DNA from 2 places in the Rhodococcus sp. GB-02 genome. Region 1 is predicted to be linked to the other one. Evidence: riboswitches for the same ligand, from Rfam matches in the RefSeq annotation. Region 1 holds a riboswitch; the other holds the start of a gene.
What was found. Region 1 has a riboswitch for cobalamin ahead of metE (5-methyltetrahydropteroyltriglutamate--homocysteine S-methyltransferase). Riboswitches for the same ligand answer to the same signal wherever they lie in the genome.
Positions count from the first base shown of each region.

Region 1 (5,550 bases):
AGTCGTTGGATCTGCGCGCGGCTGCACATCGGAGAATGCTGTTCGAATTGATGGACGGTGTTCCGGCCGAGACGGCGCGGGTTGCGGCCGTGGCAATAGGCGGCACGATGTTGACGGCCCTTGCGCTGTGGACCAGTGGCCGGATCGGATTCGCAGAAGCCCAGCGGAACGTCGAAGACGTCATCGGACTGGTACTTCGCTGAACGGCGTCACTCTAGAAATCAATTCTTGTTTCTTCCGCGGTGAATGCGAATTATCGCTTCTGCTTTGTGAAAACGAAGACGCAGGATGGGTCCTTATCTAGAATTCACTTACAAATCTATCGGGTGTCCGATCCAGGGATCGACGTATCCGTGAACTGTGAAAGTGAGTCGCAATGAAGCGCTCGTACCGAGCTAGCGCTCGAATCTGGATGGTTGTCCTGGCGTCGGCGACACTGGTGGTGACAGGATGCGCGGGTAGCAGCCAAGGTACGACCACGGATGCATCGGACGTGACGGTCGGAGTTGTCGGTGACCAGAACAACGGGGGAGAGCCGCGCTCGGGCGGCACCGTGTCGTTTGCCACGTACAACGGGATCAGCAGTCTCGACCCGGCGAACCGTCAGGACGGCGGAGCTACCGGTGGTAGCGAAATGGCAGCCATCTACGACCTTCTGATGCGCTTCGATACGGCGGCGGGCGAATATGTTCCCCACTTGGCGCAATCCTTGTCGGCTAACGGCGACAACACGGTGTGGACACTGAAACTGCGCGACGGCGTCACCTTCAGCGATGGCACTCCGGTGGACAGTGCGGCAGTCCTGTGGAGCATCGATCACTATTTGCAGAAGAAGGGAACTCACGCCCTGGTATGGAAGACCGCTGTGCGCGAGGCGAATTCACCGGACCTGAGTACAGTCGTGTTCACATTGGCGCAGCCGTGGGACGAGTTCCCGATCATGTTCACCACCGGTCCCGGCATGATCGTGGCACCCTCGTCGATGGCTACCGGCACGTTCACCCCGATCGGGGCAGGTCCGTTCACCGTCGAGAAGTTCGCCTCCCAGGACGAATTGGTGCTCGCTGCCCGTCCGACGTACTGGGACGGGGCGCCGTACCTCGAGAAGTTGCGCTTTCCCGCAATCGTCAATGAGAAGAGCAAACTCGATGGATTACACACCGACGGAATTCAGGTTGCCTATCTGAAGTCTCCCGATTTCATTCACGAGGCTTTCGAAGCCGGCGATCCCGGATTTGTGTACTCGGCCAGCATGGCCGGAGTTCTGGCAATCAATCAGCGCGACGATCGGGCAGCGAAGGACGAGCGCGTACGTAAGGCGATTGTCGCTGCGGTGGACCCGACTACGTTCAACGAGCGAGTTCAGGGCGGCTTCGGCGAACCCGGCACCGACATGTTTGCGTCGTGGTCGCGGTGGCACGGTTCGGTGGCCGGAAACGGTTTCGATCCCGAGGCCGCGAAGAAGTATCTGGACGAGGCGAAGGCCGACGGGTACGACGGAAAACTGACATACGTCGGAATGAACGATCCGGCGACGCAGCGCAGCGCGCTGACGTTTCAGTCCCTCTTGCAGGCAGTGGGTTTCACCGTCGACATCACCTACGCAACCAGCATCAACGATCTGATCTCCATGCTATACGCAAAGCATGACTACGACGTGTCCTACTTCGCGTTCAACGTGTTGGAAGAGTCGCCGTTCGTGCGCATGTACGGCAACCTCTTCAGCGAATCGCCGTCGAACATCCTCGGCTACAAGAACGCTCGGATGGACGAGCTGCTCGGCAAGCTGCAAACAGCGTCGGGCGAGGATGAGCGGCGAGTCGTCATCGACGATATTCAGACAGTGGTCAACGCGACGGCGCCGATGGCCGTGGTCAACTCCGGAAAGGTCTTCATCCCGTGGCGCGAGAACGTCCACGGAGTGACCCCGAGTGCGGACGGGATTCTGCTCTTCGGCAATACGTGGTTGAGCTGACCCCCGTGCGCCTTTTTGGTAGTGCCCACTACCAAAAAGGCGCACAGGGGCTTCGCCCCTAAAGCTCCGCTCGTACCAACTTCGCGGCTTCGACGAGGTTGCGCAGCGATGCCTCGACCTCGATCGGGCCGCGGGTCTTCAAACCGCAGTCCGGGTTGACCCACAACCGCTCGACCGGAACAGCTTTGAGTGCCTCTCGCAGTGATTCGGCAATCTCGTCGACGCTCGGCACACGCGGCGAGTGGATATCGTAGACACCCGGGCCGACGCCGAGGTCGAACCCGACTGAACTGAGATCGTCGAGGACCTCCATGTGTGAGCGGGCAGCCTCGATGGACGTGACGTCCGCGTCGAGGCCGGCGATGGCGCCGATCACCGCTCCGAACTCGGAGTAGCACAGGTGCGTGTGGATCGCGGTGGAATCCGCGACGCCCGAGGTGGCCAATCGGAAGGCGCCGACCGACCAGTCCAGGTAGGCGCGCTGTTCCTCGGCACGCAGCGGGAGTAGTTCTCGCAGAGCCGGTTCGTCGACCTGGATGATTCCGATTCCGGCGGCCTGCAGGTCGACGGTCTCGTCTCGAATGGCCAGTGCGACTTGATTTGCCGAGTCGGCGAGGGGTTGGTCGTCACGGACGAACGACCAGGCCAGAATGGTGACGGGCCCGGTGAGCATGCCCTTGACAGGCTTGTCTGTCAGCGACTGTGCGTACGTGATCCAGTCGACGGTCATCTGCTTCGGGCGCGAGACGTCGCCGTACAGAATCGGCGGACGCACGCAGCGGGTGCCGTACGACTGGACCCAACCGTTGGCGGTGGCGAAGAATCCGTCCAACTGCTCCGCGAAGTACTGGACCATGTCGTTGCGTTCCGGCTCACCGTGAACAAGCACGTCCAGGTCCAGCTTTTCCTGGAGCGCAACAACTTCGGCAATTTCGGCGCGCATACGGTTGACGTACTCGGCTTCGTCGATCTCGCCCTTGCGCAGTGCTGCGCGAGCGATGCGGATCTTCGAGGTTTGCGGGTATGAACCGATGGTCGTCGTGGGCAGCGGCGGCAGAGAAAGCAACTCGTCCTGGGCAGCGCGACGTTCGGCGGCGGGCGCGCGACCGGTCGCCGAGTTCAGCACCGCGTCCAGACGGCCTCGAACACTCGCATCATTGAGTCTGCGATCGTCCTTGCGGGTCGACGCGGCCGCTCGTGCCAGAGCGAACTCGTCCTCCACCGACTCTCGGCCCTGTGTGAGAGCGGTTGCGAGAGTTACTACTTCCTTGACCTTCTCGGTGCCGAACGCGAGCCACGAGCGCAGGGCCTTGTCGACATCGGCTTCTGCGTCGAGAGTGTACGGAACGTGCAGCAGGGAGCACGATGTGGAGACGGCAAGAGTATCCACGCTGCCCAACAGAGCACCCAACGTGCTCAGTGCCGAATCCAGATCCGACCGCCAGATGTTTCGTCCGTCGACCACTCCGGCGACGACCAGTTTGCGGGCGAGTTCGGGGACGGAGCCGATCGAGTCCTGACCGGCCACCAGATCGACGGCAAATCCTTCGACACCGGTGGACGCGAGTGCGGGCAGCGCGTCACGCAGCGAGCCGAAGTATGACGCCAACAGGATCGACGGCCGCTCGGTCAGTGCCGAAAGCTGTTCGTACGCAGCGCGTGCCGCTTCGATTTCCTCGTCGGTGCGATCACCTACGAGAGCCGGTTCGTCGAGCTGAACCCACTCCGCGCCGGCCTTCGCGAGCCGACCGAGTAGATCCGCGTAGAGGGGGAGCAGTTCGTCGAGCCGCGAGAGCAGAGGCTCGTCAGTGCCGACAGACTTCGAAAGCAACAGGAAGGTGACCGGTCCGATGACGACCGGGCGGGCAGCAATGCCGTCGGAAAGTGCTTCTGCGAGTTCGGACAAGACTTTGGACGGGTCGAGTGCGAACGTGGTGGACGGCGAGACCTCCGGCACCAGGTAGTGGTAATTGGTGTCGAACCACTTCGTCATTTCGAGCGGCGCGATGGTGTCCGTCCCACGGGCAGCTGCAAAGTAGCGGTCCAACGGATCGGCGACCGATGCGACGCGATCGGGAAGTGCTCCGAGAAGAACTGCGGTGTCGAGCATTTGATCGTAGAAGGAGAAGGTGTTGACCGGGATCGAGTCGAGGCCCAGGTCACGGAGGTCGGCCAAGCCCTGCCGACGGAGGTCACGGGCGACGCTCTGCAAGGCGTCGGCGCCGATGCGCCCCGCCCAGTAGCTTTCGGTTGCCCGCTTGAGTTCTCGATGAGGACCGATGCGCGGTGAGCCCAGCACGGTCGAAGTGAATGTCGTTGTCACGGAGTTTCTCCAGATTGCCAATGCACTGATGGCCACTGCCGGCAGACGGGTATACCTCACGAGACCCCGAGCTTCGGCGGGCAGCACTGCCCGAACCACACACGAGGTCCGATGGAGATCTACACGCCCATTCCACGAGGCGGTGGACCGTCGGGCACGGCGTGCCCGACACAGTCGGCAGGTCTTCGGACTCGCGGGCACTCGATCGAGTTGGATCGAACCTACTGGCCGTCGCTTCCCAGGCGGATGCCCAGTGCACATAAACGGCGGTCGTTCCTGCTTACCGCTGCGGGACAGTCCCGGATTTTCACCGGGTTCCCTCTCACTCCGTCAGCTTGCGCTGACGGGGCTTCGACGCCGGGAACGGTCTTCGGGGCTCCTCATGACCGTGCCGGGCGAACCAGCTGCATCGATCAGCATAAGGCCAACCCTCCCTGCGCAGTCAAGGAGAGTCGGCGAAGGGCGCTACGCGCGTGACATGTAGGAATTCGAGTCCGGTGGTACGCGCGGAAGATTCTCGGAGGAACGTAGATTCTCCGCCATTTCGACAAGCAGATCCTGCGAAGACGGTGAGAGGTCGACGACCCGAGCAGTGAGGTTTCGCAGGCGCACGTTATGCAACTGTTCGAGAAGTGAGAGGTCTGCTTCGCCACCGGAAATGGTCGGTGGAGTGTGGTCGGACGGGGCGTAGAAGTAGTCCGGATGGACGTTGAAGAAGTGTGCGAGGGCAGCGACCACTTCGGGTGACGGGTTGGTTCGGACGCCGGTGCGTAGTTGCGACAGGTACGGCGTCGAGATGCGGCAACCGAACTCGGTCATGCCGCGAACGACCATCGCGTTGGTGACGTGAAAGTCGGCAGTCTCGAACAGCGAGTTCAAGCGATCGTTGAACTGGTTCGACATGAGACATCCCTTCCCTCGTTACGCGCAGGTTCCGTCGATTCAATTAACTGAATCATAGCCAGTTATCGAACGATTAGCTGTTTTGGATTCTCACGAAGGGAGTCGTTGCAGGGAAAATCCCTAGGGTAGAAGGTCCCTACTTTGAGTGATCTGGACAAATCGTCATCAAGAATCGAACGGCGGACTATTTGCCGGCGAAGCGGATTCCGGCATACGCGGATCAGAGCCAGCCGTTCGACTCGGCGATTCTCACGGCTTCGGCGCGGGTCGTGGCACCCGTCTTACCCATTGCGGACGACAGGTGATTTCGAACTGTCCCTGCGGACAAGAACAGCGCCCCTGCGATGGC
Region 1 is NZ_JBPUKE010000002.1:662,447-667,996, reverse strand. It holds gene ACSW29_RS16260 (TetR/AcrR family transcriptional regulator) at 1-203, shown strand, start outside; gene ACSW29_RS16255 (ABC transporter substrate-binding protein) at 377-1,975, shown strand; gene metE (5-methyltetrahydropteroyltriglutamate--homocysteine S-methyltransferase) at 2,034-4,298, opposite strand; cobalamin riboswitch at 4,458-4,666, opposite strand; gene ACSW29_RS16245 (helix-turn-helix domain-containing protein) at 4,764-5,201, opposite strand; gene ACSW29_RS16240 (response regulator transcription factor) at 5,422-5,550, opposite strand, start outside.

Region 2 (5,550 bases), on a different contig from region 1:
TCGACACCCCGGATTCCGAGACGATCACCCAGTCGTCTGCCATGAAGTCGCCGATCCGTTCGGCGTCGTTCGAGCACATCGCGACGTTCCACTCGTCTGCGACAGCGATCAACGCCGCACTCTCCTGATCCGACATGTCTTCTCCCTGTCGTCGGGGCGTCACCCCTGGCGGGTGATGCCCCGACGACAGGGTTCCCGCAAGGCGGACGTCGAACCGACATGAACGACGAGAGAGCAGAGATGACCGACACCAGCCGCACCGAGAATGCAGCTCAGGCGTATATCTACGGATTTCCCCTCGTTTTCAATCTCGACCAGGTCCATCGGTACGTTCACGACGGTGTCGGAGCGAACCCCGCCGGACCAGACCACGGTAATCAGATTTCCCACGAACATTGCGTCGATCGTGGGCCGGTGGGCATGCGGTGGCGACGGCGACCTCCCCGCGGTGCACGCCTCGCAGGACGCCACCACCCTGACCGTCGTCGACTCCACCGGGAACTCGGCGGGTCTCCCAGTCCCCGACTCCGGGGTAAGCCAGGACCTCCTGTTCCTCGAGAAATTCCGCATCTGGTCACAGGCCTTTCCGCCGGCCCCACGCGATCGAGAACTCCAGGATTCGTTCTCACCGATCGGAATCACCGAGCACGGGGCTTCTCCCTATGTATCGGTGTCTGCCGACGACGCTGCGGCGCTCGCAGACGGGTTGACCGCCGGAGAGAAGAATCTGCACGAAGCACTCACGCACGGCTCCAGCCCCGAGGCCAACGGTTGGAAGCTGACTTTCCACGCCTTCGACTACAACCTCGACTACTTCGGGGTCGGCACAATCGACGATCCACAATTCAAGATCGCCGATCCCAGGTTACGCATCGTCGAACGCGCCGCGGCCGCCACGGGCGGGCTGTGGGGTAACCACCCTACGAAGCGGCGTACATCATGCCCTACGTCGACGATCAGGGCGAGCAGTTGAACGGAACCCACACCTACACAATCAGACTCGACCCCACTCCGCCGGTGAGCGCCTTCTGGTCGCTGACGATCACGATCAGCCACGAGGAGCCGAAAGATCTCACGGCGAAGGCAAACTGGCTGCCCGCCCCGCGCGGGGATTTCCGACCGGTACTGAGAATGTACGAGCCTTCGCCCGCCGTGCTCGATCAGTCCTACGTCGTCCCCGCCATCACTCGCTCGCGAGAATGACGGCTCGCGTCTGACGGCCTGCCTGGGGGTAGGCCGTCAGACGGACGCAGAATCAGGCGTGTGTGCCGCCGTCGACACGGATCTCCGTGCCCGTGATGAAGGCACCATCGTCGGATGCCAGCATCGCGATAACTCCCGCAACACTTTCCGGCCCGGCCATGGGAGCACCACCGGACTCCAGATCAGTGCTCAGAATTGGCGACAGCTTGCCGAAGAGCGACCAGTCGGTGTCTTCCGGCAGGTACGACGCCGTGGTGTCGGTGATCCCGCTCTTCACACTGCCCGGAGCTACCGCGACGGCACGCAGACCCTGCTTGCCGTATTCGAGAGCCAGTGCGTGAGTGAAGGACTGGATTCCTCCCTTACTTGCGGCATACGCGGCCATGTACGGGTGCGCGAAGGCAGCGGAGGTGGAACTGAAATTCACCACGACTGCGTTGCCGGTGGCAAGGAGAGCCGGCAGTGCCTGACGAGTGACGAGGAAAGAGCCCGTCAAATTCACGGAGAGCACCCGATTCCACAGGTCCAGCGAGGTCTCGTGGGTGTGCCCACCACGCAGTATCCCGGCGGCGTTGACCAGTACGTCCAATCCGCCGAGAGTCGAAATTGCCTGACCCACAACCTCGATGACGGAACTTTCGTCACCGATATCGACGACGAGGGTGTCGAGGCGACCCTCCGTCGAGGCATGTTCTGCCGACTTCCGGGTGTTCGCCAAACCCTTCTCGGAGATGTCGGCAGCAACCACTCGGCCACCTTCGGCGAGCAACCGCAGCGCGGTGGCCTGCCCGATTCCAGATCCTGCGCCGGTGACGAGAATACGACGACCTTCGAAACGATTCATTGCTGTGTACCTTTCACGAAAACGAGTTGGCTGGTAATCCAGGCTCGGTGGCGCCGACACTCACAACTCACCCGCGAGAAACTTCAGGTACGGGAAATGCGCAGCACTGCAACAGGTGCGGCACTGCGAAATCTCAGCGAGGCAATGCCCGCCGAAGTGGCGAATGTCAGACGGATCCGGCCGGTGCGGCCAAGGCTCTTTCGATCCAGACGAGACCAGAGGGGCGGCGGTCGATCGCCTTACACCCCCGTCGGAATGTCGCTACGCCGAATCGGGCCGTGCGCAGTGCACGGCCGGAAGCGAGAGAAGAGCGGCGTATGGACATCACAAGCACGGTAGCAGCGCGAGCACAGGTCGCTCAAACGCATTGTTCGCGGAGCGTGTCCTTTCAGGTAAGCAGATGTCGCTTCCGGACAACTGAACCTACTTAGGCAACACTAACCTGATCGTCACCTCAACAATCCGATCCAGGAGCACAACTGATGACATGTGCACCGGACGTCGGCGGCACTACACCAACCAAGATGCCAACCAAGATGCCAACTGCGGTGCTACGCAGCGCCGACCACAATCGCGGACTCAACGACGTTCTCGCGACCGTCGAGGCAATGGAGCGACCGAGCGACCATCTACTGAGGATCACCGCTCGCTTGAGCGAGCCGACCAACGACCCAATCTGGTCACGCCCGAATGTGGCGGTACGCATGAATCTCGGGCCGGACTTCGACGACGCTTCGCGCGTGTACACGGTGAGTTCCTACGATTCAGCGAGCGGATCGATCGTCATCGACGCGGTCCTGCACGGACAGAAGCGCCAGACCGGGGAGCGTGGGCAGTTCGGTGCAGGCGACCTCGTCATCTGTTGTGACCCAGCCGATTCCGACGACGTCGACAGGCAACTGCTCGATGATCGATTGCAACGCGGGTATTGCGGTGTCGTCCAGAAAAAGAGAGCGAGCTCGCCGATCCCGAGAGCTACGTAGTGTCGGGCGCCGGTGAGCGCAGTGAGATGCGCGCAATCCGGAAGCACTTCGGTCGACCGTCGGGCTCGACAAAAACGACGTCGCAATATTCGGCTACCGGAAGCAGGGCGTCAGCAACACCGAGATCGACCTCCGTCGGCGCGAGAACTACGAGCGCATCCTCGCCGACGGCGGAACCCTGACCGACATCGACGACCTGGCCATCGAGCTCTGATCGCGTACACCGGCCGACCTGACCGGCCGTGCACTGCGGTGATAAGTTCCTCTGTGCCAGCAGACCCCCACACAGGGGGTCAGGGAATCCGGTGTGAATCCGGAACTGACGCGCAGCGGTGAGGGTGACCGCCCGGGCTTACGCCACTGGATGAGAATCTGGGAAGGCGCTCGGGTGGGGCGATCTCGAGTCCGAATACCGGCTGGCAGCAGGGGTCAACAGACGCCTGTTCACACGGTAACGGGCTCCGCGAACGAGCCCCTGCGAGAACGAGATTCCATGCGTCTGTCCAGACTTCGCCTACCCGCCGCTGCCGTTGCAGCCCTGTTGGGCGCATCGTTGGTTGCCTGTTCCTCCGACGACAGTTCTGCCGAACAATCCAGCGCCTCAGTCCAGAACTGTGGCCGCGACGTCACGGTGGAGCGACCGATCGAACGGGCGATCGCGGTAAATCAGCCTGCGGCCGAAATGCTGTTCGCGCTGGGAGTGCAGGACCGGATGGCCGGCTACGCCATGAGCGATGACGACGTCCTCCCCGAACTGCGCGAGGCGCGTGGTCAGGTGAAGGCCTTCGACACCGAGTTCCCTTCATTCGAGAGTGTCCTCGAACGCGAACCGGACATGGTCTACACGACCTTCAACTACACGTTCACCTCGGAAGGCATCGCCGACCGGACCAAGTTCACCGACCTCGGGGTCGCGACGTATCAGTCGCCCAGTGAGTGCACCGGTCAGGATGCCGAGCAGAGCAAGGCCCTCACGCTCGACGACCTCTACTCCGAAATCGGCGACGTGGCAACACTGTTCGATGTCAAAGACAAAGGTTCCGAGCTGACCGAGAGCCTGAAGGATCGCGCGGCCACCGCCACGGCGTCACTGGGAGCCGAAAACGTGACGCTGGCGTGGTGGTACGCCGCCACGAAGACTCCGTACTTCGCCGGATGCTGCGGCGCACCGGGAATCATGACCGATGCGGTGGGTGCGAAAAACGCCTTCGACGACAACAAACAGTACTGGCCCGAAATCGGTTGGGAGAGTGTGCTCGATCGAGACCCGACCGTGCTGGTGCTCGCTGATCTCGACCGCGGCGGAGACGGTGACAGTGCCGCAGACAAGATCGCGTTCCTCGAATCGGACCCGGTCGCCAGCAAGCTCACCGCAGTGAAGAACAAGCGTTACATCATCCTCGAAGGCACGACGATGGATCCCTCGATCCGCAATGTCGGTGGCATCGAACAGCTCTCCGACGGGCTGCGCCAGTTGGGTGTGGTCTAGATGTCCGCGGAGATCAGAGAACTGGTGCGTCAGTGGGACGACCAGCAAGCGGCATACATCGCGGATCGCGAGAAGCGCTTCGACGTGATTCTCGACGTTCTCGAATTGCAGTACGCGCAGACACCCTTCACGGTCGTCGACCTCGCCTGCGGGCCGGGTTCACTGAGCGCCCGGATCCTCGAGAAGTTCGAGCACGCCGGCGTTGTAGGGATCGATTACGACCCGATGCTGCTGGAAGTCACCCGTCAGTCGTCGACTCGTTTCGGTGGCCGACTGCAGCTGATCGACGCAGACCTGGCGGGAGCCGATTGGCCGACTGCAGTGACTGCGCCGGTTCAGGCGATCGTGTCGACGACCGCACTGCACTGGTTGCAACCGCAGCAGCTCGTCGAGGTGTACCGGCAGTGCCGCGAACTGCTGAGCCCAGACGGTGTCCTGCTCAACGGTGATCACTTTCGCTTCGACGGCCGCTCCCCCGTCATAAGGCGATGGGCGAAGGCTCACGACGAGCAGACACAACGCTCCGCTTTTGCGGCCGGTGCTCCCGAGTGGGACAGCTGGTGGGACGGGTTGCGGGCCACTCCCGGCATCGGGGCACTGACCGACGAGCGTGAGCGCAGATTCGCCGGACGTGACGCCGCCGCGCCCACCGCCGTCGACTTCCAGTTGGCGGCGCTCGCGCAGGCAGGTTTTCGGGAGTCGGGAACGGTCTGGCAACTGTTCGACGACTACGTGGTCTACGGCGTGAGATGACGACAAGAGTTCGGCTGCGTGACATCCCGAAATCCGTCACCCTGCTGTGGGTGATCGGTGTTGTCACGCTGGCCGGTTCGGCCGCCGTGGCGATCACGTTGGGGCCGGCCGGTCTGTCGGTCGGCGAGGTGGCCTCGATCGTCGTCGGCCATCTCGGCGGTACCGCGGCGGACGTCACCCCTATCCGCGACGGCATCGTGTGGGATCTCCGTCTGCCGCGTACTCTGCTCGCCGCGCTCTGCGGTGCGGGCCTCGGATTGTGCGGAGCGATCATGCAG
Region 2 is NZ_JBPUKE010000001.1:1,535,986-1,541,535, reverse strand. It holds gene ACSW29_RS07315 (nuclear transport factor 2 family protein) at 1-136, opposite strand, end outside; gene ACSW29_RS07310 (DUF1254 domain-containing protein) at 341-973, shown strand; gene ACSW29_RS07305 (DUF1214 domain-containing protein) at 940-1,203, shown strand; gene ACSW29_RS07300 (SDR family NAD(P)-dependent oxidoreductase) at 1,256-2,047, opposite strand; gene ACSW29_RS07295 (hypothetical protein) at 2,812-2,946, opposite strand; cobalamin riboswitch at 3,285-3,465, shown strand; gene ACSW29_RS07290 (ABC transporter substrate-binding protein) at 3,524-4,519, shown strand; gene ACSW29_RS07285 (class I SAM-dependent methyltransferase) at 4,520-5,272, shown strand; gene ACSW29_RS07280 (FecCD family ABC transporter permease) at 5,269-5,550, shown strand, end outside.
Region 2: another riboswitch for cobalamin. It lies ahead of ACSW29_RS07290 (ABC transporter substrate-binding protein); the one in region 1 lies ahead of metE (5-methyltetrahydropteroyltriglutamate--homocysteine S-methyltransferase).